Regions from separate parts of the Rhizobium gallicum bv. gallicum R602sp genome, predicted to be linked through region 2. Evidence: riboswitches for the same ligand, from Rfam matches in the RefSeq annotation. Region 2 holds a riboswitch; each other region holds the start of a gene.

Region 1 (9,951 bases), 130 kb from region 2:
TTTCAAGAAGCTCGGCATCAAAATTTCTGACGGTCTGCTTCAAGGAATTGGATTTGACGCAGTCCCAGGCAAGCGGCCAATCTCACAGTCCAATCGAGAACCGGGGGGCCGAATGACGAAGGAATATACGGGCGGCTGCGCCTGCGGGGCGGTGACGTTTATGAGCAAGAGCAAGCCCGCTCCGGTCGTCGCATGTCATTGCTCGCAGTGCCGACGGCAGACGGGGCTCTACTACGCGTCTTGCGACGTCTCCCTGGATTGCCTGACGATCGAGGGCAAGAGCTCGATCCGCTGGTACCGGTCGAGCGAGACTGCTGAGCGCGGCTTCTGCGCAAACTGCGGCTCGGCGCTATTCTGGCAACGGAAGGGATCGCCAGAAGTTTCCGTGATGGCCGGCGCGTTCAACCTGCCGAGCGGGCTTTCCTTCGGCTATCATATCTACTGTGCCGACAAGGGCGATTTCTATGAGATCAACGATGGCGCGCCGCAATACGCCAAAGGTGTTTAGGCCCCTTTCGCGGCCAGCGAAGCGTTCAGGCGCCCGACCTCTTCGCGCAGTGCAGCGAGTTCGGTCACGACCTGCATGTCGATTTTCTGGTGCAGCGACAGGACCTCGAGCTCGGCCTTGAGATTTACTTCATAATCCTTGGCTGCTTCGAAGCGGTCGCGCTCGGTCTGCCGGTTCTGCGACATCATAATGATCGGCGCCTGGATTGCGGCGAGCATGGAGAGGATCAGGTTCAGGAAGACGAAGGGGTAGGGGTCGAAGGCGCGGGTTGCCAGCACAATCGTATTGATTGCCGCCCAGATCGCGAGGAAAGCGAGGAAGGCGATGATAAAGGACCAGGAGCCGCCGATCCTTGCGATACCGTCAGCGACGCGCGCTCCGAAAGTCGCCTCCGCGGCAAAGGCTTCGTTGACGTCGGTCGAGATGACCTTGCGTTCGTGTGTCCTCCTGAGGACGCGTTTTTCGATGTCGCCGAGTTCCTCGGTCGGCCTGTCGAAATGCAGGTGAACGAAATTCGAAATACTATGCATGACTGGCTCCGATATCTGGCACCACGGGCGGAAAGATCTGATTCGTCAGCGATGGTGGGTTCAGCTTGCGCCTTTGCCACCATCACCGAATCCTCCAGGGATTGATAACATCAAGGCCAACTCCGTCGAAGTCGGTCATGTTGCGGGGTTGCAAGTGACGCCCCGCGTGAGATGGCAATTGCTGCGATCTGATCGTCGAAATGGCTGATCGGTCGGCCGGCTTGCGACGGTTCGTGACAATGGTCGCATGGACATCTGATGCGTCCCGATTCGAAGGGCAGGACCCCCCCGCCGATATCTTCGCTGAAAATCGGCACGATAGCGGCCCCGAGCTCCTAGCTCCTCGCCAAGAAGGCGCAGCGCGTAGACGGGTCCCGTCACCGCCGCTGTGAACACCTGTGAAGAGTGCTGCGTCACGAGCCAGTCAACGACGCCCATATTCGGTTCCGAAATGACATCGGTATCGAGAACGATCGCTTCTCGAAATCCGGTAGGTTTGGCGCGGTGGAATGTCAAACTCGCACACCGCCAACGGCCAGGAAGCGTTGTGAAACGCAGCCGCCGACTGCCATCAATGGCCCTGGTATCCCTCGGCAAGCAGGCCGTGTTTTGGGAAAAAGCGCTCTAGCGTCCGCGCCTTGCCGAACATGATGTCGTGCTGCAGGTAGCCGTAATCACGCACAAGAGGATCGAGCTTTTTGCGGTCGCGCACCCAGTCCGGCGTCGCCTTGTTGTTGCGCGCCGCCAGTTGGTAACGGTCGATGATGTCGTATTTCTTCTGCACGCGGCCGAGGAAACCGGTGTAGAAGGGATGCTCGAAACCGGCAAATTTGAGGAGGCTGTAGGAGATCAGCGACGGGCTGATCGTGCCGACGTCCTCCTTCACGCCCTTCTTGTTCGACCAGATGACCAGCGGCGTTTCATGCTCGCGCTTCATCACGTCGAGCGGCGCCCTGCGGGTCGCGACCTGGTCCGCCATGTAGCCGGCGCTCATATAGACGTTGCCGAGCGGCGGCAGGTGATCGCCCCAAAGGACGATGATCGTTTCGCGCTCACGCTTCGAGGCCCAATCCATCAGCGTCTTGAGACTGTCGTCAGCTTCCTTCACGCCCTGCGTATAGGTCGCAAGCGTCGCACGATCGGCCTCCGGAATGTTGCCGCGGATGCCGATCGTGTTGCGTGCATAGCGATACGGCTCGTAGGGACCATGTCCCTGCAAGGTGACAGCGAAGAAGAAGAACGGCTTATCGAGGCCGTCGCCCTCACGCATGATCTCCTTCATCAGAGAATCGTCGGAGGCGAAGATGCCGCGCTTTTCCATCGGCGGCATCGTTTCTTCGGTCCGGAACTCCTCGAAACCGAAATCCTTGTAGACCTGGTTTCGGTTCCAGAACCAGCCGCTGAAGGGGTGCAGGGCGCGGGCGATGTAGCCTTCGCCGCGGAAGAAGGTAGCAAGCGAGGGCACGTCGCTGCGGACATATTGCTGGTAAGGAATGCTGCCATAAGGCAGGAAGGCGTTCGAGAAGCCGGTCAGTGCCTCGAATTCGACATTGGCGGTCATGCCGCCGAATTCCGGCGAGAAGACGTAGCCGGACTGCGCGGCGCGGACGTTCGGCATCGGATCGGCGCTGAAGGAGAGGTTTTTGAACCTCGTCGGATCCCAAAAGGACTCACTCATCAGCATGATGATGTCCGGCTTTTCTTCCGGGCCTGTTAGATAGCCGTAGTTGCGCGAGGGGATCGCGTCGAGCGCATCGGCGTTGAGACCGGCGGGCGCTGCGACATCGGCCATCGGGATGTTGAAGAGGAAGGCCAGTATGAAGCCGTTGCTGCGGTAGTTCTCCTTCTGGTCCCACATCATCGGCACCACCTGCAGGCGGTCGCGAATGTAGGAATATTGCGAATAGTCCATGAGCGACGCGAAAGCCGCTATCACCGGCAGCCCGAGACAAAGGTGGCGCAGGCGAGCCTGGCGGGAGAGTTTCGGGAAATTCTGCCAGGCATAACGCCATGCGAAAACGATGCCTGCGGTGAAAAGCACGATGCCGACGAGAAGTGCTGTGGCGGTCCACGGCCTGTCTCGCACCATGACCGGCAGCAGTTCCATAATCTGACGGGTAAACAGCACGTCGGACGGATAGAAGGGGTCGGAGAGAAAGTGCTGCTTTTGATTGGAGACAAAGGCGGGGATCAGGAAAAGCGGGATCAATACCAATGCCGATTGGTAGCGCCGTCCAAATACGGCATCGAGGGTCAACATCACGATCGTCAGCATGGCGACGGTCGTCATGCCGGGCCTGACCGTCGATGTCAGGAACTCGCCGACATCGATCAACGTGCCGCGCGCAATCCACTCGACGGCGACAACGCTGAGGAAAGCGAGAGAAAACGAAAATACGATGCCGATTGCCGCGCGCGCTCCCGGAGACTGTATACTCGACCCGAAACCGGCGGAAAGCAGTGCTGCTTTTCTGGCCGGTACGGACTTCATTATCAACGGGATCAACGGCATACTCCGACGTCATAAAATCTTCACCGAAGTGTCACATGCCTGTCATGAACGCTAGATGAACCTCTCGGTTTCCCGGCTTTTCCATAATGTTTTGGGTTTTTCGCCCGGCAAGCCCCCGCCGGCTTTTCATGGCGCGGGCAATTGAAGCGGCGGGCGGCCCGCGCTAAATGGATGACATGACACAGGAAAGCGCTCCTTTGAATACACTCCAGATTGCCGTTGCCCAGTTGAACCCGACAGTCGGCGATGTCGCCGGAAACCTTGCCAAAGCCCGTGAGGCACGCGCCGATGCGGCCCGCCAAGGCGCGCATCTGCTGCTTCTGACGGAGCTTTTCATTTCCGGTTATCCACCGGAAGACCTCGTGCTGAAACCGGCCTTTCTAAGGGCCTGCCAGAAGGCGGTCGAGGACCTCGCGGCCGATACCGCTGACGGCGGTCCCGGCGTCATCGTCGGCTTCCCGCGGCAGGGAAAGACGGGGCGGCATAACTCGGTTGCAGTTCTCGACGGCGGCCAGATCCTGGTGCTGCGCGACAAGATCGACCTGCCGAACTACGGCGAGTTCGACGAGAAGCGCGTCTTTTCCGAAGGATCGATGCCGGGGCCGGTGAATTTCCGCGGCGTGCGGATCGGCGTGCCGATCTGTGAAGAAATCTGGAACGATCTCGGCGTCTGCGAGACACTCGCCGAAAGTGGTGCCGAAATCCTGCTGGTGCCGAACGGTTCACCCTATTATCGCGGAAAGGTGGACGTGCGCCATCAGGTGGCGCTCAAGCAGGTGATCGAAACCGGCCTGCCCCTAATCTTCGCCAACCAGCTCGGCGGCCAGGACGAACTCGTCTTCGACGGTGCGAGTTTCGCCTTCAACGGCGACAAATCGCTGGCCTTCCAGATGAGCCAGTTCGAAACCGCGCTGGCGGTGACGACCTGGAAGCGCGGCGAAAACGGCTGGCGCTGTAGCGAAGGCCCGATGTCTCGTATTCCCGAGCCCGACGAGGCCGACTATCGCGCCTGCCTGGTCGGTTTCCGCGATTATGTGAATAAGAACGGCTTCAAGAATGTCGTCCTCGGCCTCTCCGGCGGCATCGACTCGGCGATCTGCGCGGCGATCGCCGTCGATGCTCTCGGCGAGGAGCGCGTGCGAACCGTGATGCTGCCGTATCGCTACACGTCAACCGATTCGCTGAAGGATGCGGCCGACTGTGCCAAGGCGCTCGGATGCCGCTACGACATCGTGCCGATCGAGGAGCCGGTGAAAGGCTTCGCCTCGGCGCTCTCGCCGCTGTTCGAAGGAACCGATAGCGGCATTACCGAGGAGAACTTGCAGAGCCGGGCGCGCGGCACGATCCTGATGGCGATTTCCAACAAGTTCGGTTCCATGGTGGTCACGACCGGCAACAAGTCGGAAATGTCGGTTGGATATGCGACGCTCTACGGCGACATGAATGGCGGCTTCAATCCGATCAAGGACCTCTATAAAATGCAGGTCTATGCGCTGTCGCGCTGGCGCAATGGTCATGTGCCGCCGGACGCGCTGGGGCCGTCCGGCGAGGTGATCCCGCAAAACATCATCGACAAGGCGCCGTCCGCCGAGCTTCGCCCGGACCAGACGGACCAGGATTCGCTGCCGCCTTATCCGGTGCTCGACGACATCCTCGAATGCCTCGTCGAGAAGGAGATGGCTGTCGAGGAGATCCTCGCGCGGGGGCATGATGTGGCGACCGTCCACCGCGTCGAGCATTTGCTCTATCTCGCCGAATACAAGCGCCGGCAGTCGGCTCCGGGCGTGAAGATCACCAAGAAGAACTTTGGGCGTGATCGCCGCTACCCGATCACCAACCGGTTCCGCGACCGGTAACCCAAAATCCTGGAGGATGCATGCGCAGTTCGGTCGAGATCTATAATATCCGCTCCGGGGAAAGCCGGATTGTCGTCCAGACGGAAAAGCTGATCGAGGCGCCGAACTTTTCGCCTGATGGCGCCTATATGCTGTTGAATGGCGACGGGTTGCTCTACCGGCTGCGGCCGGACGGCTCCGGCGGCCTCCAGCTTGTCGATACGGATTTTGCGACGCAGTGCAATAACGATCACGGCATTTCGCCGGACGGGACACAAATTGTCATTTCCGACAAGACGGAATTCGGCAAGTCGGCGATCTATGTCTTGCCGGCGGCTGGCGGGACGCCGCGGCTGATCACCGACAATCTTCCCTCCTATTGGCACGGCTGGTCGCCGAGCGGCAAGGAGCTTGCCTATTGCGGCATTCGCGACGACGCCTTCGACATTTATACGATTTCCGTCGATGGTGGCCCCGAAAAGCGGCTGACGCATGGCGAGGGGCGAAACGACGGGCCCGATTATTCGGCTGACGGGAAATGGATCTACTTCAACTCCAGCCGCACCGGTCTCATGCAGATCTGGCGCATCCATCCGGATGGAACCGGCCTGGCGCAGGTGACGCACGACAACTATGGCAACTGGTTTGCGCATCCTTCACCGAAGAACGACAAGGTGCTGATCCTTTCCTACGATCCGGAGGTCTTCGATCATCCGCGCGACCTTGATGTGCGGCTGCGGCTGATGGACATGGACGGCAGCAACCCGACTACGCTGTTCGAGCTCTTCGGCGGGCAGGGCACGATCAATGTACCCTGCTGGTCACCGGATGGCGACGAATTTGCCTATGTACGTTACTTCCCGGAGACTTGAACGAGGCGCCGATTCAGGAGATAGAGACTGCTGTCAGGTGCCTGCATCCAGCAGGAGAATCGGGAATCCGGTGAAGGACCGGAACGTGCCCAACGCTGTGAGGCTGACGCTTGCTGCAACAATGGCCACTGGCATCTGCCGGGAAGGCTGCAGAAAGCGGGTGACGCCAAGTCAGAAGACCGGCCTGGCAAGATGGACCGAACCGCGCGGACGGCGGCGAGGTTTTGACGCTTCCTGCGCTGCGGTTGCGGGTGCTCAAGCATTGTTGGGGATTTAACGATGCAACTCGATCCTTTCGCCCCCGCCCTGGTTCCGGCCGGCGAGTTCTCCGAACACGACCGGGCCTCGGTCTATAGAGCCATCGAAACGCGCCGCGACGTGCGCGACCAGTTTTTGCCCGATCCTCTGCCCGACGATCTGGTGTCGCGGCTGCTTGGGGCGGCCCATGCCGCGCCGTCGGTCGGTTTCATGCAGCCGTGGAATTTCATCGTGATCCGCGATCCGAAGGTGCGCCAGGCCGCGTGGCAGGCGTTTTCGCGCGCCAACAAGGAAGCGGCCGAGATGTTTGAAGAGGAGCGGCGGGATATGTACAGAAGCCTCAAGCTCGAAGGCATCCGCAAGGCACCGCTCAGCATCTGTGTCACCTGCGATCCGGACAGGGCAGGGCCGGTGGTCATCGGCCGCACCCACAATCCGCGTACAGATGTCTATTCGACCGTCTGCGCCGTGCAGAACCTGTGGCTTGCCGCCCGGGCCGAAGGCATCGGGGTCGGCTGGGTCAGCATCTTCCACGATGCGGATATTCGGGAACTGCTCGGCATTCCGGAGCGGATCGAGATCGTCGCCTGGCTTTGCGTCGGTTATGTCGATCAGCTTTACCACGCGCCGGAACTGGCCGTGAAAGGCTGGCGACAGCGCCTGCCGCTGGAAGAACTGGTCTTCTGCGACCGATGGGGAAGCCAGTAACGCCGCGTCAGTTCTGCTGCGGCTGCGGTCCGGGCGTTGCGGGGTTCTTGAGATCGATCGCGCCCTGATCGCCGGCGAGGAACTGCGGACCGACCTGGCGGACTTTGCTGTTGGCCGGGTCATAAGGGCGGTCCGGCACCTGCGGCTGCGGGGCAGGCGTGGATGCGGCGCCCGATCGCGGCTTCGTCTTGATATTCGTAATCGAGCCTTTCCTCGGCGGGTCGATGATCGCCTGATTCTTGCGCATGTTCTCGTAATAGGCGGAGAGATTGCAGGAACAGGGGGACTTTTGGCCGGGCGCGCGGTTCTTGTAGGCAAAGGCATTCTGCATGGCGCTGTAGGGCGCACCGGTCGAGGCCGAGATCATGTTTGCGGCTTCGGTATTCGAGATGTCTTGATAGAAAAGCTCCGTCTCGATTCCAGGGCACATTTTCGAACACGTCGCTGCGTCGCGGTTGAAATCGATCGATGTTGCATTCGTGGTGATCGGGAAGAAGCCGCCGTCGCAGGTGCGCACGCACATGGTGCTGACATGCGACATGAGCTCACCGCGCGGCACGCCATATTGTAAGTCGCCCTGTTCGCCTTCTCCAAGCGGAATGAAGGTATCGCTCCGCATCGCCTGTTCTTCGGGACTTGGTCCCGGCGCATAGGCCTGCAGATCCGGGGCATAGTCGAGCTCGTCGTTGCAGCCGTTGTCTTCGAGCGCCGCCATCAGCTCGCGGCGCACGCGATAATCGGCGCCGCCCTGATTACGCAGGTCGTTGCGCCGCTCCTGCAGGTATCGAATGTTGTCGACCATGCGCGCCTCGGATTGCTGCAGCTCGCTGCAATAATGCGCATTCTCGCCGCCGATCACGACCATGCTGTCCATCGAGCAGCCGTAGACGCGAAGGTCGTTGCGGACTTTACGAAGCTCGAGATTCTGCTCGGCGATCGCGCTCGCATATTGGCGGACTTCGGGGCCGTTGCCGATGACATGGGGCAGATCGGCAATGCGGCCGCGCAGGTCGTCGCAGAACGCATGCGTCTGCGCGGCAGCAGGTGCGGCCAAGGCAAGCAGGATCGCAAGGGTCAGGTTTCGGCGTTTCACGGCATCATCCCGCAGCAAAGTCAGGCCAGAGTGCGGCGTGACATTCGCCGCATCCCGGCTTTTTAACCTGCTTCCGTTAACAAGCTGGCGACGCAATTGTAACGCATTTTCGCATTTTGCGACAACTTACGCCGGCTGAGAAGCCTCCACAACGGCAAGCGCGGCCATGTTGACCACTCCGCGCGAGGTGACCGAAGTCGACAGGATATGCGCAGGCTGTGCAGTCCCCAGCAGAATCGGGCCGACATGGAGCGCATCCATCATGGTGCGGACGAGGCCGAGCGAGATGTTTGCGGCATCGAGGTTCGGGAAGAGCAATAAGTTGGCTTCGCCGGCAAGCGAACTATCCGGCATGGCGCGCTTGCGCAGCGCTTCCGACAGTGCAGAACCGGCTTGCATTTCACCATCGACCTCCAGATCGGGGGCTTGTTCGCGCACGAGCTGCAGGGCATCGCGCATCTTGCGTGCGCTCTCGGAGTTTCGGGAGCCGAAATTCGAATGGCAGATCAGCGCGGCCTTCGGCGTGATGCCGAAGCGGCGAACCTCCTGGGCTGCGAGAACGGCGATCTCGGCGATTTCCTCATGTGTCGGATTGTAGTTCACGAAGGTATCGGCGAAGAAGACCGGTCCTTTCTGGGTGATCAAAAGGCTGAGACCGGCGAAGGTGCAGGCACCTGGTCGCTTGCCGATGATTTGGCCGACGTCTTTCAGGTGGCGGTCGAAGCGGCCTTCCACGCCGCAGATGAGGGCATCCGCCTCGCCGCGTTTCACCGACAAGGCGCCAATAACCGTGTTGTTGGTGCGCACGATCGTGCGGGCGGCTTCCGGATTGATGCCGGCGCGGCCGACGAGGGCGAAGTAGTCTTCGACATAGTCGCGGTAGCGCGGATCGTCTTCGGGATTCACCACGGCGAAATCGATGTTTGGGCGAATGCGGATGCCGAACCGCTTGAGGCGAGCCTCGATGACCGAGGGGCGGCCGATCAGAATCGGCTCGCCGGTCTTTTCCTCCAGCAGAACCTGAGCCGCGCGCAGGACGCGCTCGTCTTCTCCCTCCGCGAAGATGACACGTTTCTTCTCGGAAAGCTTGGCGCTGGTAAAGATCGGCTTCATGACGAAGCCCGAACGCCAAACGAAGCGGTTCAACTGATCGAGATAGGCGTCGAAATCGGCAATCGGCCGCGACGCGACGCCCGTCTCGGCGGCGGCCTTGGCGACAGCCGGCGCGATGCGCAGGATGAGACGCGGATCGAAGGGCGAAGGAATGAGGTAATTCGGACCGAAGACAGGCGTCTCGCCGGAATACGCGCGCGCCGCGACGTCCGACACTTCCTCGCGGGCAAGCCCCGCGATGGCCTCGACGGCCGCCATCTTCATTTCTTCGTTGATGGCGGTGGCGCCGCAATCGAGCGCGCCGCGGAAGATATAGGGGAAGCAGAGGACGTTATTCACCTGGTTCGGGAAGTCCGAGCGGCCGGTGCAGATCATTGCGTCCGGGCGGGCGGCACGCGCGAGGTCCGGCATGATTTCAGGAGTCGGATTGGCGAGAGCCATGATGAGCGGCTTGTCCGCCATCTGTGACAGGAGGTCGGGCTTCAGGACGCCGGCAGCCGAAAGGCCAAGGAAAACATCGGC
Region 2 (9,951 bases):
CATGAACCCGGTTCTCCTCAAGCCGCAATCCGAAAACGGCAGTCAGATCATCGTGCAGGGCAAGGTCTTCGGGCAGGCGAAGGCCCGTGACTACCAGAGGTTAAAGCCGCTGCTTCTTGAACATGTCCTGCAGAGTTTTGCGATCGTCTCGGAAGGCGCCGATCTCGTCATCGTTGAGGGTGCGGGATCGCCGGCCGAAATCAACCTGCGTCCCGGCGATATCGCCAATATGGGCTTTGCCACCCGCGCCAAGGTGCCCGTCGTGCTCGTGGGCGATATCGATCGTGGCGGCGTGATCGCCTCTCTTGCCGGCACGCACGCTATCCTTTCGGATGACGACCGGGCGACTATTTCCGGTTATATCATCAACAAGTTCCGCGGCGATGTTTCGCTCTTCGATGACGGCAACGCAGCCATCAATCGCTTCACTGGATGGCCGTGTTTCGGCGTGGTGCCCTGGCTGAAGGCCGCCGCCCGCTTGCCGGCGGAGGACTCCGTCGTACTGGAGCGCCTCGCCAGGGGCGCCTCCGGCGCGTTGAAGATCGCCGTACCGGTTCTGCCGCGCATCGCCAATTTCGACGATCTCGATCCTCTGCGTGCCGAGCCCGATGTCGAGCTCGTCTTCGTGAAGCAGGGAGACCGGTTGCCGGGCGATGCAGCGCTGGTGGTCCTGCCCGGGTCGAAATCGACGATTGCCGACCTCTGTGATCTGCGCGCTGCCGGCTGGGATCGCGATCTGGAGACGCACATCCGGCGTGGCGGGCGCGTCATAGGCATCTGCGGCGGGTATCAGATGCTCGGGCGCACGGTTCGCGATCCGCTCGGCATCGAAGGGGTGAGCACTGCGACACCGGGTCTCGGATTCCTTGATGTCGAGACCGAAATGGCACCGGAAAAGACCGTGCGGAACAGCCTGGCGGTCTCGGCCGAACACGGCGTTCCGCTTGCCGGCTACCAGATCCATCTGGGCGTCACGACCGGGCCGGACTGCGCCAGGCCATCAGCGGTGATCGACGGGGTGGCCGATGGCGCGGTATCTGCTGGCGGCCAGATCATGGGCACCTATCTGCATGGCCTTTTCTGCAGCGATGCCTATCGCGGCAAGCTTCTCGAGAGCTTCGGCCTATCCGGCGAACGGCGGAGCTACCGCCAAAGCGTCGACCAGGCGCTCGACGAGGTCGCGGACGAACTCGAAACCCATCTCGACAAAGGCTGGCTGGCCGGTCTTCTCGGCTAGATTTCGCCGGAGACTTCGCGGCGCCTGCGGTCGAGCTCTTCACTGTAGCGGCGAAGCGTATAGCTTTCGCTGAGCTGGCCGACGACGCGGCGTTCGATCAGATTGTTGAGCACGGCGAGTGCTTCGCTCTCCGTCTTGTCGAAGATCGCCGCCGCCTGCTTTGCGTTCATCTGCGGCTGCAGGAAGTCGTTCCGGTATCGGATGAAATCCTTCAGATCCTTGCCCTCGTCGTCGGTGTCGACCGGGCTCGCGTAGATTTCGGGAACGAGCACGATGCCGGCATATTTGTCGGAGTCATCGACGAGGATGACGCGCTGTCTCGATCCGATCGGGAAGGCCTTCTTGAAATCATCAATCGTGATGCTGACCTTCGCCGTTTTCACGTCCGAGCGCATCAGCTTGTCGACCGTCAGATTGCGGATCCAGCCGACATCATGGGCGCTGCGGATGCTTTCGCCACGAAGATGGAAACGCCATGTCGCGAAGGAGTAGCCGAACGTGTTGCGCACGACGAGCGACGAGGTGATGACGGCCGCAAGTACCAGCGCGGTGATCGGAAAGTCCCCGGTTATCTCGAGCGCCAGGAACGTCATCGTCAGCGGCCCTCCGATGACCGCAACGGCGAGCGAACTCATGCCGACCACGGCATAGATTACGGGCGTGAGTGTCGCATGGGCGAAATAGGGGGCACAATAGGCGAAAAGCTTGCCGAGCAGCGCGCCCATGAAGAGTGAGGCGAAGAAGAGGCCGCCCCTGAAGCCGGAACCGATGGAGATTGCCGATGCGAAGGATTTCAGCAGGAGAAGTCCGACCAGGACCGGGACGGCAACATCACGGCCAAGGTTCAGATGCAGCGCACCATGGCCCGCCGAAAGCACCTGCGGCGTAATCATCGCCAGAAGGCCGACGACGATGCCGCCGAGCGCCGGGCGAAGCGGCGTCGGAACCGAACTTTTGCGCGCCAGCTCCTCGATGAAGGCTACGCCCTGCATGATCAGGATGCCGACGCCGGCGCAGAAGGCGCCAAGCAACAGGGCAGGGATATAATCAGCCGGAACCACCGTGCCGAAGGCACCGACATCGATCATGAAATCGCTTCCCGCCAGCAGGCGCGCGACGAGCGTCGAGACGAGCGCGGAAACGACGACCGGCGTCAGCGACACGATCGTGTAGGTGCCGATGATCAGCTCGAATGCATAGAAGGCGCCCGTCAATGGTGCGTTGAAGGCCGCGGCGATCGCACCGGCGGCGCCGCAGCCGACAAGGACGCGCAGATCTGCACGGCGGAGCTGCAGCTTCAGTCCGAGCTTGGAGGCGATACCCGCCGCGAGCTGGACATAGCCGGCCTCGAGGCCGACGGAGGCGCCGAAGCCGTTTGAAACCAGATTCTGGACGGCGACGATGATGCTATCCGTCAGCGACAGCCGTCCGCCATGCAAAGCGTTCGCTTCGATGGGATCGACCATGGGCTTCTTGCGGGTTCGCGCGAGAATGAAAAACAGAAGGCCGAGCAGCATCCCGCCGCAGACGGGCGCCATCAGAAGCAGGAATTTGTCGTTTGTCTGCGATGAACTCAGCCGTTCGATGTCGCTGATGCCGAAGATCAAGCGATGCAGCTCGCGTGAGAGGAGGCTCATGCCGGTGACAGCCAGGCCCGACGTCACGCCGACGGCGATCCCGGCGAAGACCATGCCCATTTCACTGCGGCGGGCAAGCGCACGAAGCCGCCCGGCGTCGAGCAGGCGGTAGAGCCGGTAGAGGCGCGGGAAATTCAATTTCGTGAGCATATGCAAAGAACTAGGTGGCGGCCAACAGCGTCAAGGGCAATAGGGGCGCTTGCTCCCGAAATGTGGCGAAAGCCCGGCGCGAAATGCACCGCGAATTGGAAGCGGTTCGTCGCCGGTCTCGTTTGGGTGCTCGCAATTGACTTCGGAGGGCGGCTTGCCTAACGATGAATATTCTTACGGATGGTTTCGGGACGGCAGATGCCGTTCCGGATGAAAAGGGAATGTGAAGGGACGGACCCAAGCCGGGCGTCTTCATCACAGCCGACCCCGCGACTGTAGAGCGGTCAGGGTCTTCCGTCCGGCGTTCAGGCCAGTTCACGGCTCCTTTCGCATGTTGCGGATGAGGTGAAGTGGCTGGGGCGCCGGAAAAGCCACTGGAAATGCATTGTGATCAGCCGGGGCAGGACGCCTCTATTTCTACGAATCGTCCGCCTTTTCACGAGAATGCAGCCGGGAAGGCGAGGAAGATCCACTGGTGCGATCAGGGGCGACCTTAGATGGGTCGCCCCGGTCGGCCGACACCCGCGAGCCAGGAGACCTGCCATGCGTGCCGGGCGAAGAGCCCATTCTGGGGCATTGTTCCCCGCTGCCAGCACGGAGGTTGTCATGGCTGAACGATGGAATTCCATGCCGCATTTTGTGGCGTCTTTGCGGGACACCGCACTTTCGACTTCCCGTATTCCTGTCCTCGGGTCTAACCCGAGGATTGTCACAAGGAACCGGCCACGGCGCGTCCGCGCCGTGAATGAAACAACCATCTCCAGGGTGTCTTCCGCGCCCAAGAATGAGGGTTGGCTGCGCCATGCGTCGGTAGCGCCGTTTCTTACGCCGCAGGACTCCAGATGACTCATCCCACATGCGGCACTGCCTTCGTCCTCGGCGGCGCGCGTTCCGGCAAATCCCGTTTTGCTGAGCAGCTTGTTGCCGATAGCGGCCTTGAGCGCCACTACGTCGCGACGGGCCGGGCCTGGGACGAGGAGATGCGTCAGCGGATCGAGAGCCACAAAACCGATCGCGGCCCACAATGGACGACGCATGAGGAGCCGCTGGAGCTCGTCGCCCGTCTTTCCATTATCGACCGCGGGGGCCGGGCGATCCTCGTCGATTGTCTGACGCTCTGGGTCACCAATCTGATCATGGAGGAGCGCGATATGGCAGCGGAATTCGCAGCACTTGCGGCTTGGTTGCCGAAGGCAAGAGCGCGGCTCGTCATCGTTTCCAATGAAGTCGGCCTAGGCATCGTGCCGGAAAACCGCATGGCCCGGGATTTCCGCGACCATGCCGGACGGCTGCACCAGATGATAGCGGCGGAAGCCGCGGACGTGTATTTCATCGCGGCCGGATTGCCGCTGAAAATGAAGGGTTGAACCTATGAGCCAGCAGAAGATCCCCGCAACCGTCATCACCGGATTCCTCGGCGCCGGCAAGACGACGATGATCCGCAACCTGCTTTCCAACACAGGCGGCAAGAAGATCGCGCTGATCATCAACGAGTTCGGCGATCTCGGCGTCGATGGCGACGTATTGAAGGGCTGCGGCGCGGAAAACTGCACTGAGGACGATATCATCGAATTGACCAATGGCTGCATCTGCTGCACCGTTGCCGACGATTTCATTCCAACGATGACGAAGCTTCTCGAGCGCGCCCAGCGTCCGGATCACATCGTCATCGAAACTTCCGGCCTCGCCCTGCCGCAGCCGCTCGTTGCCGCCTTCAACTGGCCGGATATCCGCAGCGAAGTGACCGTCGATGGTGTCATCACCGTCGTCGACAGTGCGGCCGTCGCGGCCGGCCGTTTTGCCGACGATCACGATGCGGTGGATGCGCGCCGGGCAGACGACGCCTCGCTCGATCATGAAAGCCCGATCGAAGAACTCTTCGAGGACCAACTGACCTGCGCCGACCTCATCGTGCTCAACAAGACCGATCTCCTTGACGGCAAAGGGCTCAGCCGCGTGCGCCACGAAGTAGCCTCCCGCATCGCCCGCAAGCCGGCGATGATCGAGGCGAGGAACGGCGAGGTTCCGGCAAGCGTGCTGCTTGGCCTCGGCATCGGGACCGAAGAGGACATCGGCAACCGCAAGTCTCATCACGAGCTGGAGCATGAGGACGGCACGCCGCACGATCACGACGAGTTCGACAGCTTCGTGGTCGACCTTGGCCCGATCGACGATCCGGCAGGCTTCGCCGAGAAGCTTAAAGGCGTGATTGCCGAGCACGATGTTCTGCGCCTGAAGGGCTTTGCCGATGTCGCGGGCAAGCAGATGCGGTTGCAGGTCCAGGCCGTTGGCAGCCGTATCGACCAGTATTTCGACCGCGCCTGGGCGCCGGGCGAAGCGCGCGGCACACGGCTTGTGGTGATCGGATTGCACGAGATGGATCAGAACACCGTCCGCAAGGCCATCCAGGCACTCGTCTAAGGCTCGGCCATGCATCTGCTTCTTGCCCAGAGAGGAACGATCAGCGACGGCGACGAGGCGGTCGACCTCGGCCAATCGCCCGCCGATATCCTGTTCCTGTCTGCGGCCGATACCGAGCTTGCGGCGATCGCTGCGGCTCACGCGCAAGCCGGAAGACCTTTCACGCTCCGGCTCGCCAGCCTGATGAGCCTCAAGCACCCAATGTCCGTCGATGCCTATATCGAGCGCACGGCGAGGTGCGCAAAACTGATCATCGTCCGGGCGCTCGGGGGCGCGAGCTATTTCCACTACGCGCTGGAGGCGCTGCACGCCTGCGCGGCGCGGCATGGTGCCATGATTGCGGTCCTGCCTGGGGATTCGAAGCCGGATGCGGGATTGACGCCATTTTCGAACGTGTCGCTCAACGATCTCAACGCGCTCTGGTCTTATCTGATCGAAGGCGGCGACGGGAATTCGCGAAGCTTTCTCGATTACGCGACGGCGATGCTCTCCGGCGATGAGAAGCCGGGCGCGGCTGCGCCGCTGATGAAGGCGGGTATCTGGTGGCCAGGTCGAGGTGTGATTGACGTTGAGGAGTGGAAAGTTCTTTCCGCGTCCGCTATCCCAAACGCGAAGGAAGAGGCCGGATTCAAACCCACCGTCGCCATCAGCTTCTACCGAGCGCTCGTGCAAAGCGGCGAAACGGCCCCCGTCGAAGCGCTCATCGAAGCGCTGGCGGCGGAAGGCCTGCGCCCTCTGCCGATCTTCGCCTATAGCCTCAAGGATCCGCTATCGGCCGCCATTCTCGAGCGTATCTTTGCAGAAGCGCCGCCCGATGTGGTGATCAACACCACCGGTTTTGCCGTGTCTGCGCCCGGCGCCGATCGCGCGCCGAGCGTGCTTGAAACAAACGGCGCCGTCGTTCTCCAGGCGATTTTCTCCGCCACATCCAAGCAGGCGTGGGTCTCGTCATCGCAAGGCCTTTCCGCTCGCGATCTCGGCATGAACGTCGCGCTGCCGGAGGTCGATGGCCGCGTGCTGGCGCGGGCCGTTTCGTTCAAGTCTGCCGCCCGTTACGACGCGGCCGTCGAGGCCAATATCGTCGCCAGCGAGCCGGATATCGATCGCATGCGCTATACGGCGAAACTCGCCGCCAACTGGGCGCGCCTCCGAAACAGGCAGCTAGCGGGACGGCGCATCGCGCTGGTGATTGCAAACTACCCAAACCGTGACGGACGCCTCGGCAACGGCGTCGGCCTCGATACGCCAGCCAGCACGATCGAGGTGCTGAAGGCGATGCAGGATGCGGGTTACGCCATTTCCGGTTTCCCGGCCGATGGCGATGCGCTGATGCGGCACCTCGCCGAGGGGCCGACCAATTCCGGACACGATGGCAAGGTGATCCGCGAGACGCTTTCCTTGAATGGCTACAGAGCGTTCTTCGCATCTCTTCCGAAAAAGATTCAAGACGAGATTGCCGCCCGCTGGGGGGATCCGGCGTCCGATCCCTATTTCACGGACGGCAGTTTTGCCCTGCCTTTCACCCGCTTCGGAAATCTCCTCATCGGTATCCAGCCTGCACGCGGCTACAACATCGATCCGAAAGAAAGCTACCATTCACCGGACCTCGTGCCGCCGCATGGCTATCTCGCCTTCTATGCCTTCCTCCGCGAGGAATTCGGCGCCGATGCCGTGATCCATATGGGCAAGCACGGCAATCTGGAATGGCTGCCGGGCAAGGCGCTGGCGCTGTCTTCGGAATGTTATCCGGAAGCGATCCTCGGCCCGCTGCCAAATCTTTATCCTTTCATCGTCAACGATCCGGGCGAAGGCACGCAGGCCAAGCGGCGCACCAGCGCCGTCATCATCGATCACCTCACGCCGCCGTTGACGCGGGCCGAGAGCTATGGGCCGCTGAAGGACCTGGAAGCTCTGGTCGACGAATATTACGAGGCCTCCGGCGGCGACCCGCGGCGCATTCGGCTGCTCGCCAAGCAGATCCTTGATCTCGTCGCCGATATTGGTCTCGACCGGGATGCGGGGATCGCCAAAGGCGAGAGCGGGGACGAGGCGCTGAAGAAGCTCGACGCCTATCTTTGCGATCTGAAGGAAATGCAGATTCGCGATGGCCTGCATGTGTTCGGTGTTGCGCCGCAGGGCCGGTTACTGACTGATCTTACGGTGGCACTGGCCCGCGTTCCGCGCAATCTGGGCGAGCGAGGCGATGCCAGCCTGCACCGTGCGATTGCGGCAGATGCGTTTTTTGAGTTCCCTCTTCTCCTGCGCGAAGAGACGATCTCTGCCAGGACAGATGAGGGGGTAAGCGACAAAAGGAGCGAACGAGCAGGCGCCAGCCAGGCCGAACGTTCCGCCCCTTGCGTCTCGTCCGATCCTTCGGGCCACCTTCTCTCCGTTCGGGAGCAGTCGCTATCCTTCGACCCCCTCGATTGCGATATGTCGGCGCCCTGGCTCGGTCCGCGGCCATCGCTGTTGGCGGAAACCTGCAATACCCCTTGGCGCACCAACGGCGACGCCGTCGAGCGCATCGAATTACTTGCCGCGAAACTGGTCGCCGGTGAAATTCCATGCCCGCCGGACTGGCTTGCAACCCAATCGGTTCTCACCGAGATCGAAACCCGCCTGAAGCCTTCCATCCTCGCCTGCGGCAAGGCAGAAATCGCGGGCCTTCTTCGCGGCCTCGACGGCCGCTTCGTCGCTCCCGGTCCGTCCGGCGCGCCGACGCGCGGGCGTCCGGACGTGCTTCCGACGGGGCGGAATTTCTACTCAGTCGATAGCCGCGCCGTTCCGACGCCCGCAGCCTTCGAACTCGGAAAAAAATCCGCCGAATTGCTCGTCCGGCGCTACGTTCAAGACCATGGCGACTGGCCGGTCTCGTTCGGGCTGACGGCCTGGGGCACATCGAACATGCGCACCGGCGGCGACGATATCGCGCAAGCGCTGGCGCTGATCGGCGTCAAGCCGGTCTGGGACATGACCTCGCGGCGCGTCACCGGCTACGAGATCATTCCGCCTGCGCTGCTCCGGCGCCCGCGGGTCGACGTGACGCTACGCATCTCCGGCTTCTTCCGGGATGCCTTTCCCGAGCAGATCGCGCTACTTGACAAGGCAATCCGTGCTGTAGGTGCTCTGGATGAAGATGCCACCGACAACCCGATCGCCGCCCGCATGCGCGGCGAAGCCGCGCGCCTTGCCGCAGCCGGCCTCGATGGGGCATCCGCACAAAAACGCGCCGGCTACCGCATCTTCGGCTCCAAGCCTGGTGCCTATGGTGCGGGCCTGCAGGCTTTGATCGACGAAAAGGGCTGGGAGCGGCGTGCCGATCTGGCGGAATCCTATCTTGTCTGGGGCAGCTATGCTTACGGCGCGTCGGAGGAAGGCAGGGCCGAACGCGGCGTCTTCGAGGAGCGCCTGCGCTCCATCCAGGCCGTGGTGCAGAATCAGGACAACCGCGAGCATGACCTGCTCGACAGCGACGATTACTACCAATTCGAAGGCGGCATGGCGGCTGCGGCCGAACAACTGGGAGGAGTACGTCCCGCGATTTACCACAACGATCACTCGCGGCCCGAAATGCCGGTGATCCGCTCGCTGGAGGAGGAGATCGGTCGCGTCGTGCGCGGGCGTGCGGTCAATCCGAAATGGATCGATGGCGTCATGCGCCATGGCTACAAGGGTGCGCTGGAGATCGCCGCGACGGTCGATTACCTCTTTGCTTTCGCAGCGACGACGGGGGCCGTCGGCAATCACCATTTCGAGGCCGTCTACCAGGCCTTCGTCGGCGATCCGAAAGTCCGCGATTTCATGGCGGAGAAGAACCCGGCGGCGCTTGCGGACATGAAGGAGCGTCTGCTCGAAGCGATCGAGCGCAGGCTCTGGTCGCCGCGCAGCAATTCGGCGCGCTTCGATCTCGAAGCGCCACGTCACACAGAAACGGCATAGCTTCATAGGGAAGAAAATGAGCGAAGAACCAGTGGAAAGCGGCGAGAAGGACGATGCACGTCACGCCGAAAAGATGGCCAAGAAGAAGGCCGCGCGCGACAAGATCATGGCCACGAAGACCGACGAGAAGGGCCTGATCATCGTCCATACCGGAAAAGGCAAGGGCAAGTCGTCTGCCGCCTTCGGGATGATCTTCCGACATATCGCCCACCGTAAACCGTCAGCCGTCGTGCAATTCATCAAGGGCGCGATGTGGACCGGCGAGCGCGACCTGATCGAGAAGCATTTCTCCGACGTTTGTCAGTTTCATACAATGGGCGAGGGCTTCACCTGGGAGACGCAGGACCGCGCGCGCGATGTTGCAGCGGCGAGGGCTGCCTGGGAGAAAGCGAAGGAGATGATCCGCGACGAGCGCAATTCCATGGTGCTACTCGACGAGATCAATATCGCGCTCCGCTATGACTATCTCGACGTCAACGAGGTGGCCGCATTTCTCAAGGCCGAGAAACCCTATATGACTCACGTCGTGCTGACCGGCCGCAACGCCAAGGACGAGTTGATCGAGAT
Region 3 (9,951 bases), on a different replicon from region 2:
AATTGTCGCGTTGCCGGTATCCGAACCTTCGTTGACCGAGGTTCCATTGTTTTCGGAGAATTTCGTGCTGGTTCGACCAAGCGAGGATGAAGGTAAGCCTGTACCCAACCGCGAGGCCCTGCGTGAAATGAGGCTGCTTCTACTGGAAGAGGGGCACTGTTTTCGCGATCAGGCTTTGTCATTCTGCAACATTCGTTCGGCGCTGCCGCGAGAGCTGCTGGACGGCAGCTCTTTGTCGACGCTGGTTCAAATGGTCAGCGCCGGCATTGGCGTTACTTTGATCCCCGAAATGGCCGTGGGAGTAGAGACGCGCTCGGCGTCAGTCTCTGTCGCTCACTTTCAGAGCGTTCAACCCTCACGAACGATCGGCATGATCTGGCGCAAGACGAGTCCTTTAGCCCAGCAGTTCTTGAAGGTTTCTGAAATCGTCCGTCAGTCAGCCGATGCGATGCGCAAGCAATACAAATCCAGCATCGTGGACGTGGGTGCCGAGCAATAACTGGCTCGCGGCGACCATTATTTAGGTAGGCCATGCGCCTGACCTTCATCCTTAACTTCCCGCGGCGTGGGCGTGGGAATAACGCCATGATCCGGGTCCGTTACATCCTGCCCCGTCGAACCATCCGAAGCTACTCGACGCTCATCTTCACGGCTAGCCCGTCTGGTGTCTCGCAGGGTTGTTGCCTCGTTGATGAGGGAGGACAGTTCATCATCGGACAAGTTGGACAGGTCGAAGGTCTTGGTCATAAATCTCTCCTGGCGGGCTCTGTTTCTACGATGGTAAACGCACAACTTCGCGAAACGAGCCAATGGCGGGCAGAAATTTGACGGCGCCAGAACGACCGACAAGGCGAAAAAGCCAAGTCTCCCCCTCCCTACCGTCGACTAGATGCACTGCAGAAATCGATCGGTTTCTGTCAGCTCAAGCTGCACTGAAAATCGCTCGCCCAGGAGTTCCAATGACGCCTCATGCGATTCATCTGCACCGCTACAGACAGCGTCCGTCAATAAAATGACCCGGTAACCGAGATCGATTGCGCCCAGGACCGCGGCCAATACGCAGACATCCGTCTCGCCGCCACTGATGACAAGGGTCGACACGCCCTGTTCGGCAAGCGTCGCATGGAGCCGGCCACAGATCCAAGGTGAGTAAGTGGCCTTGTCGAAGACCCGAGCAGGCGGCACAAGGCGGGCAAGCGAAGGGACAAGTTCTATGAGACCCGACGGCAGCTGCTTGCGCGTCATCATCCACCATTTCTCGTAATAGTGTTGCCAGGTGCCTGGCATGTCGGATGCGTTTTCCGGTGGAATAAATCGAGTAAAGACCGTCCGCTCGGCATGACGGCCCGCGACCTCCTCAACCAGTGGCAAGACGCGCTTCATCCATTCGACGTGCCATGGCGTCGCCTCGAAGAACAGGCACTGCATGTCCACGCACAAGTGACGCCATTCGCCAAGACTATGCAAATGCTCGCTCAGCGGCGTCACTCCTTGCTAATTTCCTCTAGAATTAATCGCAGCTCAGTGATTGGCAGGCGGTTTTCGTCGAATAGCTCGACAGACAACATGTGGACGGGGGTTTCGGGTAGCCCGCCGGCGGCAGTCTCGGTAAGAGCGTGGCGGGCTTCGGCCTTTGCAGCCCGCACCCCGTCAAACTCGCGGCTCGTCTCTACCAGTTCCCCTTTCGCGCCGACGACCCGGTAAAAGTATTTCATCTGAACTCTCCTTGGGTTGTCAGTGAAACACTTTGCGTGAGCGGTGGTTCCGCGTGAAACGTGATGCCCTTGGTCAATCATTCCGAAGACGGCGGGGCTGTCGGGACGTCTCGCAGAGGTTTTGCGTTGCGCATATGTCGGTGAGCAATGGGCTTGTAATCAGCTATCGGAACATCCCGCGCTGCGTCGCGTTCCGGTTGGTCACTTACCACTACCATAGGAGAGCAGAATGGCTGCAAAGACGCTAAACGACCTGTTCGTCGACACGCTGAAGGACATTTACTTCGCCGAGAAGCAAATCCTCAAAGCCTTGCCGAAAATGGCGCGCGCGGCGCAATCGGAGGAAGGCAAAGCAGGTTTCCTGAAACACCGTGACGAGACCGAAAGTCAGGTCGAGCGGCTCGTGCAGGTGTTCGAGATCATCGGCAAGCCCGCTCGTGGCAAGACCTGCGAGGCGATTCAGGGCATCATCGCCGAAAGCGAAGAGATCATTGAAGAGTTCAAAGGCTCCGCCGCACTCGACGCGGGACTGATCTCTGCCGCCCAAGCCGTCGAACATTACGAAATCGCCCGCTACGGCACGCTGATCGCCTGGGCAAAGCAGCTGGGTCTGAAGGAGGCGATCCCTCTCCTTCAGGCAAGCCTCGCCGAAGAGGAAGCCACCGACAAGAAGCTCACCCAGCTTGCGCAAACTTCGGCAAATGTGAAAGCAACGAAGGCTGCATGAGTCGTTAACCCGGATGGCTTGGAGGGCCGCCATTCGCGCGGCCTTCCAGCATGCCCCGCGTCGGCGCTGGAGGCGCTCTTTCATTCGACGAGGCCCGCGCGGGGCATTTATTCGCTACGACCATTTGTTCTGTCCAAACGCAATCGGTGTCACGCGGCGCAACAGGAATGGGGAACGCAGCGCCTTTCGGCATTGTCAATCGCATCGAAGCCACGATCATGATCGCAAGTTGTCACGGCAAAGACAGCAGCTGCGCAAGTGTGACCGGTCTGAGAGCCCGCGCATCAACGCCAACATCATATTGCCGGGGCATCGGCTTCAGCCGACCATGCGAATGCCCATGAAGGTTGATCGAGTTCTTGCCCATCTTGTGCCAAGTCCGGAACGGAAAATGACATAGCACGAGAAGATGCTCGTCTGTAACGAGCTCGGCATAATGCTGAACGCTGGTCCAGTTCTCAGCCTTCGTTGTCGTCTCGGGATCACAGTTGCCAATAATCAAGTGCTTGCGGCCGTTCAGAATCGAAAGAAGCTGATCGCAGTCGCCCCCTTTCGCCGACATGAAGTCGCCGAGATGCCAGATGTCGTCGTCTTTTCCGACGATGGCATTCCAGTTCCTGATCAGCGCAACGTCGTGCTCTGCCATATCGGGGAATGGCCTGCGATCGATCCGCAGCACACGCGGGTCGGCGAAATGGGTGTCACTCGTAAAGTAGATCATGAATGGAACAATGGAGCGGTGGCGGCCAGAGTCAAAGTGCCCAGCAAAAAGCCGCGCAGACGTTTGCTTTCGGGCCCCAACCATAAAGTGGGGCATGTTCGTCTTGATCCAAGTCGCGTCAATAACGACCAGTCGTGCCGGATCGAGGCCCGACTGCCATCCAGCGACTGGCAGTATCGGCACGTAAGGCAAGGCGCCAGTTTCCCGGAAAAAAACAGCAGAATCCAGTCGCCGAGGTTGGAGTTCATGACCTTTCAGTGGGTTCATAAGACACGTTCAAAACGATCAGTTATCCATTTCTTCCGGACTGGCACGGCACCTCCCCCTGGTTAACCTTGCAATTGTGGATCGTATCTCCATAATTGCGCGAATGATGATAGCAAGATGGAAAACAGCAGAGCTCGTCGAGCTCCTCAATAACAATCCAGCGGTCGCCTTGCTCGGGCCCCGACAGGTAGGCAAAACGACCCTCGCATTGGAGATCGGCGAGCAACGGCCGTCTATCTATCTCGATCTCGAATCCGACTCGGATCGTGCCAAACTCGCCGAGCCGGAACTTTATCTTGCCGGACACGAGGACAAACTTGTTGTCCTCGACGAGGTCCATCGCCTCCCGGATCTGTTCCAGAACCTTCGCGGCCTGATCGACCGAGGGCGACGGAAGGGACTGCGCAGTGGCCGTTTCCTGTTGCTTGGCTCGGCCTCCATGGATCTCCTGAAACAGTCTGGCGAGAGCCTAGCCGGTCGGATCGCCTATCTGGAACTCGCACCGATCGACGGCCTCGAGGTCGAAGCCGGCGAACTCAACAAGCTTTGGGTTAGAGGAGGGTTTCCCGACAGCCTTCTGGCGGCGAACGACACCGTCAGCCAACGCTGGCGCATCGATTTCATCCGGACCTATCTCGAGCGCGACATCCCTCTTCTGGGGCCGAGGATCCCAGCCGAAACGCTACGCCGCTTCTGGACGATGCTCGCCCATCACCAATCAGGCCTACTCAATGCGGCGGAGTTCGCCCGCGCACTCGGTGTCGACGGCAAGACAGTCGCTTCCTATCTCGACCTCATGGTCGATCTGCTTCTGGTGCGTCGGCTCGAGCCCTGGCACAGCAATGCCGGCAAGCGCCTGGTGAAATCGCCGCGCGTCTATGTTCGCGATTCCGGCCTGCTCCACAGTCTGCTTGGTTTGACCACGCTTGATGATGTCCTGGGCCACCCCGTGGCCGGAGCGAGTTGGGAAGGCTTCGTGATCGAGACCCTTCATGCAGTTATGCCAGAGGGTGCCCAAGCCAATTTCTATCGCACCTCGGCCGGCGCCGAGATCGATCTCGTTGTCACGTTGCCCCGTGACCGCCGCTGGGCGATCGAGATCAAGAGAAGTCTCACGCCAAAGGTAGAGCGGGGCTTCCACCACGCCTGCCTCGATCTGGAGCCGGATCGCCGCATCGTGGTGTACCCAGGCAGCGAAGCGTATCCTCTTGGCAATGATATCGAGGTGCTCCCTTTGCGCCAGCTTGGCGAACAACTCGCAGGCGGTCGGGAATAATATTCGCGCGGATACTGTCGCTATTTCAGTTCGTCGACACGTCTGGCGAACTTGTCAATCGTATCAACACGTTGTTTTTGCTTGCTCGTTCAGCGGGGCAGGTATGAAACAGTCAAAAGGCGTCGGGTGCCGCGCTTCGGCGGTCATACGAGCCTCTCATCGGCACCCGGATGCGGAAGCCCAGCCTGCTGCCCGGCACGACGTTCAGCAAGGCGCGGGAGCTCGGCGAATGTGATTCGAAGCGGCATTCAAGCGCTGCATCGCCTTCGGTCCCGACGGCCTGGACATGTTTCTGAAACTTCGCTAGAGATGGTAATGTTATTACATATCAAGAAGGGATTTCCGATGTTACCTAGATTGACGATCGCCGGGGCCTTTGCAGCAAGCCTCTCGGTGAACCCGGCCTCCGCTGAAGAGGAAAAGCAGACATGGCGCCTGTTCATCGCCGACCACACGGCACCCATCGCTCGTTCATTCGATGTCAAGACCGGTGAGCAGATCGGTGAGTTTGAGCTGAAGGGTTATGCGGCGCTGGCCGCCAGTCATTCCGGCCAAACAGTTTTTGCCGTCCAATCAGAAGCCAATACCGTCCAGGTGATCAAAACCGGCGTGACGCTTTCCGACCATGGCGAGCATCGCGATCTGGAAACATCCGCACCTTTGCTGCTGCAAGCCACTCTCGACGGGCAGCGGCCGGTCCACGCCGTCGTGCACGGCGACGACGTGGTGTTGTTTTACGATCGGGAAGGCAAAGCCAAGCTCGTTTCCGAAGAAGATCTTCTGGAAGGCGCAGCATCCGAAAAGCTCATAGATGCGACGGCACCGCACCATGGTGTCGCCGTGCCCATGGGGCAGAATATGCTGGTCTCGGTTCCCGATACCAAAACGGAAACCAAACCGGATGAGCTGCCGCCACGTCTGGGCCTACGTGTTCTAAACACAAACGGAAGACAGGTCGGCGATGTCACACCCTGCACGGCGCTGCACGGAGAAGCCTTCTCGGCAAAGCTCGGTGCCTTCGGTTGCGAGGAAGGCGTCCTGATTGCGCGTCCTGGCAAGGAGCAGACCGTGCAACTTAAAATGCTGGAATATGGCGACAGGCTGCCGAAGGGAAAAGTGACGACCTTGCTCGGCAGTAAGGTGATGCAATTTTTCCTGGGCAACTACGGCGAGGACAAGATTGCCCTGATCGACCCAGACGGCACCGAACCGTATCGCTTGGTCGATCTGCCGACCCGCCGGATCGATTTCGCGCTCGATCCTACGCGGGTCAAGAATGCCTATGTACTGACCGAAGACGGGCAATTGCATCTTGTCGACGTTCTAAGCGGTCAAATCACGACGTCGGCAAGGGTCACCGAGCCTTACAGCAAGGATGGTCACTGGCGCGATCCGCGCCCCCGGCTCGCAGTTGCAGGCGATCAGATCGCCATAACCGATCCTCGCCATAGCGTTGTGCGGATGATCGATATTGAGACCATGAAAGAGGTTCGGACCATCCCGGTTCAGGGACTGCCTTTCGGCATCGTCGCCGTCGGGGGATCAGGCGCTGTCCATTGATCGCCCTTGTATCTACGGCTTGACGTGACTGTTGCGCTCGGCATAACTGGGCGCGACGGTTCCCCGACGTAGACTCCGAGAGGATTAATAGGGAACACGGTGCGGAAGACCCAAAAGGGACCAAGACCGTGGCTGCCCCCGCAACTGTAAGCGGATTGCCGATCATCCTCGTGGCGCCACGCGCCATGCCACTGTGAGCTCGTTCTCATGGGAAGGCAGATGGTCCGGTGCATATCCGCGAGCCAGGAGACCTGCCGTCAAAGAGAGATCAATTGAACGGGCGGGGTTGCCCGGAACAGGAGACGAGATGATTTCTTTTGACGCCCCTAATCGGCGCAGACCCCTTCCGCGTGAGGCGGAACGGATCGCCCTTTTCAATAAACCATAGCCGCTGCAGGTAAAAAGCCAGTCGTGCCGGGCGGCGCGCCCGCCCGTATGGCCGGTGACCACCCTAAGCGTTTTCCATCAAAATCGGAGCGATCAGGCCGCCGCGCCGACGCATCCTCAACTCCCTGTGAGTGTTTCCATGTCATCCGATCCAAAACGTCGGCCGTTCATTCTGCGCCTTGCCTTCGCGGTATTGGCAACCTTTGCGATTTCTGCACCTGCTTTTGCCGCATCGACCACCTACCCCCTGACAATTGCCAATTGCGGCCGATCCATCACCTTCGATAGGGCGCCGGGCAAGGTGGTTTCGATCGGCCAGGCGATGACGGAAATCCTGCTGTCGCTCGGCCTTGCGGATCGCATCACGGGCACGGCGGTCTGGTTCAGCCCAGTGCTCAAACAATTCGATGCGGAAAACAGCAAGATCAAGCGGCTCGCCGACAATGATCCGAGCTTCGAGGCGGTGGTCGGAACCGGCCCCGACCTGGTTGCTGCCGAGTTCGAGTGGCATGTCGGCCCGAGTGGCTCGGTTGGAACCTACGATCAGTTTTCGAAGCTTGGCATCAACACCTATGTCGCTCCGGCCGATTGCGCCGCCAAGGACAATACGACGGGTGGTGATGGTGTGCGCAAGGAAATGCTGAAGACCGAGGTCATCTATCAGGAGATCGCCGAACTTGCCGCGATCTTTAACGTTCAGGACCGCGGCGAGGCATTGGTCGCAAGGCTGAAGGAGCGTGAGGATAAGGCGATCGCATCCGTTGCCGAGACAAGGGTAAAGGATATCCCGGTCGTATTCTGGTTCTCCAGCAAGGAAGTCGACGGGGAAGCCTTCATGGCCGGCCGCAACGGCGCGCCCGCCTATATCATGCGAGCCCTTGGGGCAAAGAACGTGATTGCCACGAACGAGGAATGGCCGTTGGTCGGCTGGGAAACGGTCGCCGGCCTCAATCCTGCAATCATCGTCATCGCCGGGATGGATCGTCGCCGCTACGCTGCCGACGATCCGGCCATCAAGCTTACCTTTTTGAACAGCGATCCTGTGGCAAGCAGGATCAGCGCTGTGGAAAAGAAGCAGGTGGTCGTCATGGACTCGCAGGCAATGAGCCCATCGATCCGCCTTGTCGACGGCATCGAGACGCTTGCAGTAGCCATACGGCAGTTTGGGCTGGCGAAGTGAGCAAAGACGCCGGGCAACGCAACGGATGGGGCGGCTTTGCCGGCTTGTCCCTACTTTCAATGGCTGGACTGACCTTGGCAATAGGCCTCGCCGTATCGATCGGCGAAATCGTCATACCGCTGCGGACGATTGCGGAAGCTATTGCCAACCGAATGTTCGGCACCTCCTTCGCAATCAAGCCGATCCATGAGGGTATCATCTGGGACTATCGACTGAGCCGCGCCCTGGTCTCTGCAAGTTCCGGCGCGGCTCTTGCGATGACGGGCGCCATGCTGCAGGCCCTGCTTCGCAATCCGCTTGCCGAACCTTATGTGCTTGGCATTTCGGCGGGCGCCTCGACCGGCGCGGTCGCCATCATGATCCTCGGCATCGGGTCCGGTGTGCTGACGCTTTCTACCGGCGCTTTTTTCGGCGCGGTGGCAGCCTTCGGTCTCGTCTCGCTTTTGGCCGCAGGCGCAGGCGGCGGCGCCGACCGGATCCTCCTGGCAGGCGTTGCCGGTTCGCAGCTCTTCAATGCGTTGACCTCCTATATCGTCACGACCTCGGCCAATGCCGAGCAGGCAAGGGGTATCATGTTTTGGTTGCTCGGGAGCCTCAGCGGCGTGCGCTGGACGGATGTTTTGCTCGTTACCCCCATTGCCGGCGGCGGCTTTGTGATCTGCATGCTTCACGCACGTGTGCTGGATGCCTTTGCCTTCGGTACGGACTCTGCCGCAGCGCTCGGCGTACCGGTACGGCGCGTGCGTCTTACCCTTCTTGGTCTGACGGCCGTGATGACCGCTGCCGTCGTCAGCATCGTCGGTTCGATCGGCTTCGTTGGTCTTGTCATTCCGCATGCGGCGCGCTTTCTGGTGGGTCCGGCTCACGAGCGGTTACTGCCGGCAACTGCGTTGATCGGGGCGATCTTCATGGTACTTGCCGATATCGTCTCGCGCACGATCATCCCGCAGCAGGTGCTTCCAATTGGCGTGGTCACGGCACTTTTCGGCGCGCCTGTCTTTGCCCTCATCCTCTACAAGGCAAGGAGGCCGGTATGAGCATATCGATGCGCAATGTTGCCTGGTGCGCCGGCAGCACAATGATCATCGATGGCGTCAGCCTTGATGTTGCGCCGGGCAAGACGCTTGGTCTGCTCGGACCCAATGGCTCTGGCAAGTCGAGCCTGCTGCGTCTCATCTGCCGGCTGCGACAGGTCAAGAGCGGCGTCATCAGACTGGGCGAGAGCAATATCAGCACAATGGCGCGTCGCGAGATTGCCCAGCGTATCGCACTGGTCGAACAGCAGGCGACAACCGATGCGGACATTTCGGTAAAGGATGTTGTCCGCCTCGGGCGAACACCGCATCGAGGCGCGCTCTCGCCCTGGGACAGGACGGACGAGGACGCCGTCAATGCGGCTCTCGAACAGGTCGGCATGGCGGCCAAGGCCTTACAGCTTTGGCGCACGCTGTCAGGTGGGGAGCGTCAGCGCACGCACATCGCCCGCGCCCTTGCGCAAACGCCCACCGAACTGCTGCTTGATGAACCGACCAATCATCTCGACATCCAGCATCAGTTGGAGCTGCTTGACCTCGTCACGACGCTTCCGATCACCAGCGTCATCGCATTGCATGATCTCAATCTGGCGGCAATGTTCTGCGATAGCCTGGCCATCCTGCATGGCGGCCGCGTGGTTGCTGCCGGGCCGCCCGAAGCGGTTCTGACCGAAGAGCTCGTTCTAGATGTATTCGGAGTTCGGGCTCACATCGAAAAGTCGGCGGTTCACGGCAGGCATTACATCCAATATCTCACCCGTTAAGGGCGGCACCATCGACGGGAAGGATCGGCTGATGGCGGCGGGGAAGGCATCATTGCTCTTGTCTTCGGCATCGTCCTCAGGAGCGATGGCCGCTTCCAAGGCTGGCGCCGACCTGTGCCCGCCAGTTTTGCCGCAAGGATGGTTCGGTGGCGGATCTTGCCGATCTCCGGCGCCGGGCGTCATGCTTTCCTTGACCATCGGGCACCGTTTAGGTACCATACAGCTATGATTTCCGGGAGATCCTATTAAGTTTATCTGATCTCTAACAGTTTGTTATCACAGTCTATTCAACATCTAACGGAAACAATCACGGCATTTCG

What was found. Region 2 has a riboswitch for cobalamin ahead of cobU (bifunctional adenosylcobinamide kinase/adenosylcobinamide-phosphate guanylyltransferase). Riboswitches for the same ligand answer to the same signal wherever they lie in the genome.
Region 1: another riboswitch for cobalamin. It lies ahead of bluB (5,6-dimethylbenzimidazole synthase); the one in region 2 lies ahead of cobU (bifunctional adenosylcobinamide kinase/adenosylcobinamide-phosphate guanylyltransferase).
Region 3: another riboswitch for cobalamin. It lies ahead of RGR602_RS38760 (ABC transporter substrate-binding protein); the one in region 2 lies ahead of cobU (bifunctional adenosylcobinamide kinase/adenosylcobinamide-phosphate guanylyltransferase).

The regions. Positions count from the first base shown of each region.
Region 1 is NZ_CP006877.1:2,112,321-2,122,271, reverse strand. It holds gene RGR602_RS10590 (GFA family protein) at 113-508, shown strand; gene RGR602_RS10585 (DUF1003 domain-containing protein) at 505-1,038, opposite strand; gene RGR602_RS10580 (LTA synthase family protein) at 1,610-3,544, opposite strand; gene RGR602_RS10575 (NAD+ synthase) at 3,727-5,406, shown strand; gene RGR602_RS10570 (TolB family protein) at 5,427-6,257, shown strand; cobalamin riboswitch at 6,276-6,459, shown strand; gene bluB (5,6-dimethylbenzimidazole synthase) at 6,537-7,223, shown strand; gene RGR602_RS10560 (DUF2865 domain-containing protein) at 7,231-8,316, opposite strand; gene RGR602_RS10555 (NADP-dependent malic enzyme) at 8,443-9,951, opposite strand, start outside.
Region 2 is NZ_CP006877.1:2,242,552-2,252,502, reverse strand. It holds gene RGR602_RS11235 (cobyric acid synthase) at 1-1,237, shown strand, start outside; gene RGR602_RS11230 (chloride channel protein) at 1,234-3,024, opposite strand; cobalamin riboswitch at 3,189-3,584, shown strand; gene cobU (bifunctional adenosylcobinamide kinase/adenosylcobinamide-phosphate guanylyltransferase) at 3,867-4,391, shown strand; gene cobW (cobalamin biosynthesis protein CobW) at 4,396-5,445, shown strand; gene cobN (cobaltochelatase subunit CobN) at 5,455-9,384, shown strand; gene cobO (cob(I)yrinic acid a,c-diamide adenosyltransferase) at 9,401-9,951, shown strand, end outside.
Region 3 is NZ_CP006880.1:447-10,397, reverse strand. It holds gene RGR602_RS23450 (hydrogen peroxide-inducible genes activator) at 1-499, shown strand, start outside; gene RGR602_RS23445 (hypothetical protein) at 517-747, opposite strand; gene RGR602_RS23440 (cysteine hydrolase family protein) at 886-1,467, opposite strand; gene RGR602_RS23435 (DUF6894 family protein) at 1,485-1,715, opposite strand; gene RGR602_RS23430 (YciE/YciF ferroxidase family protein) at 1,945-2,442, shown strand; gene RGR602_RS23425 (metallophosphoesterase family protein) at 2,675-3,163, opposite strand; partial or broken gene RGR602_RS37575 (IS630 family transposase) at 3,211-3,322, opposite strand; gene RGR602_RS23420 (ATP-binding protein) at 3,537-4,706, shown strand; gene RGR602_RS23415 (metallochaperone AztD) at 5,052-6,266, shown strand; cobalamin riboswitch at 6,306-6,539, shown strand; gene RGR602_RS38760 (ABC transporter substrate-binding protein) at 6,793-7,833, shown strand; gene RGR602_RS23405 (FecCD family ABC transporter permease) at 7,893-8,870, shown strand; gene RGR602_RS23400 (ABC transporter ATP-binding protein) at 8,867-9,631, shown strand.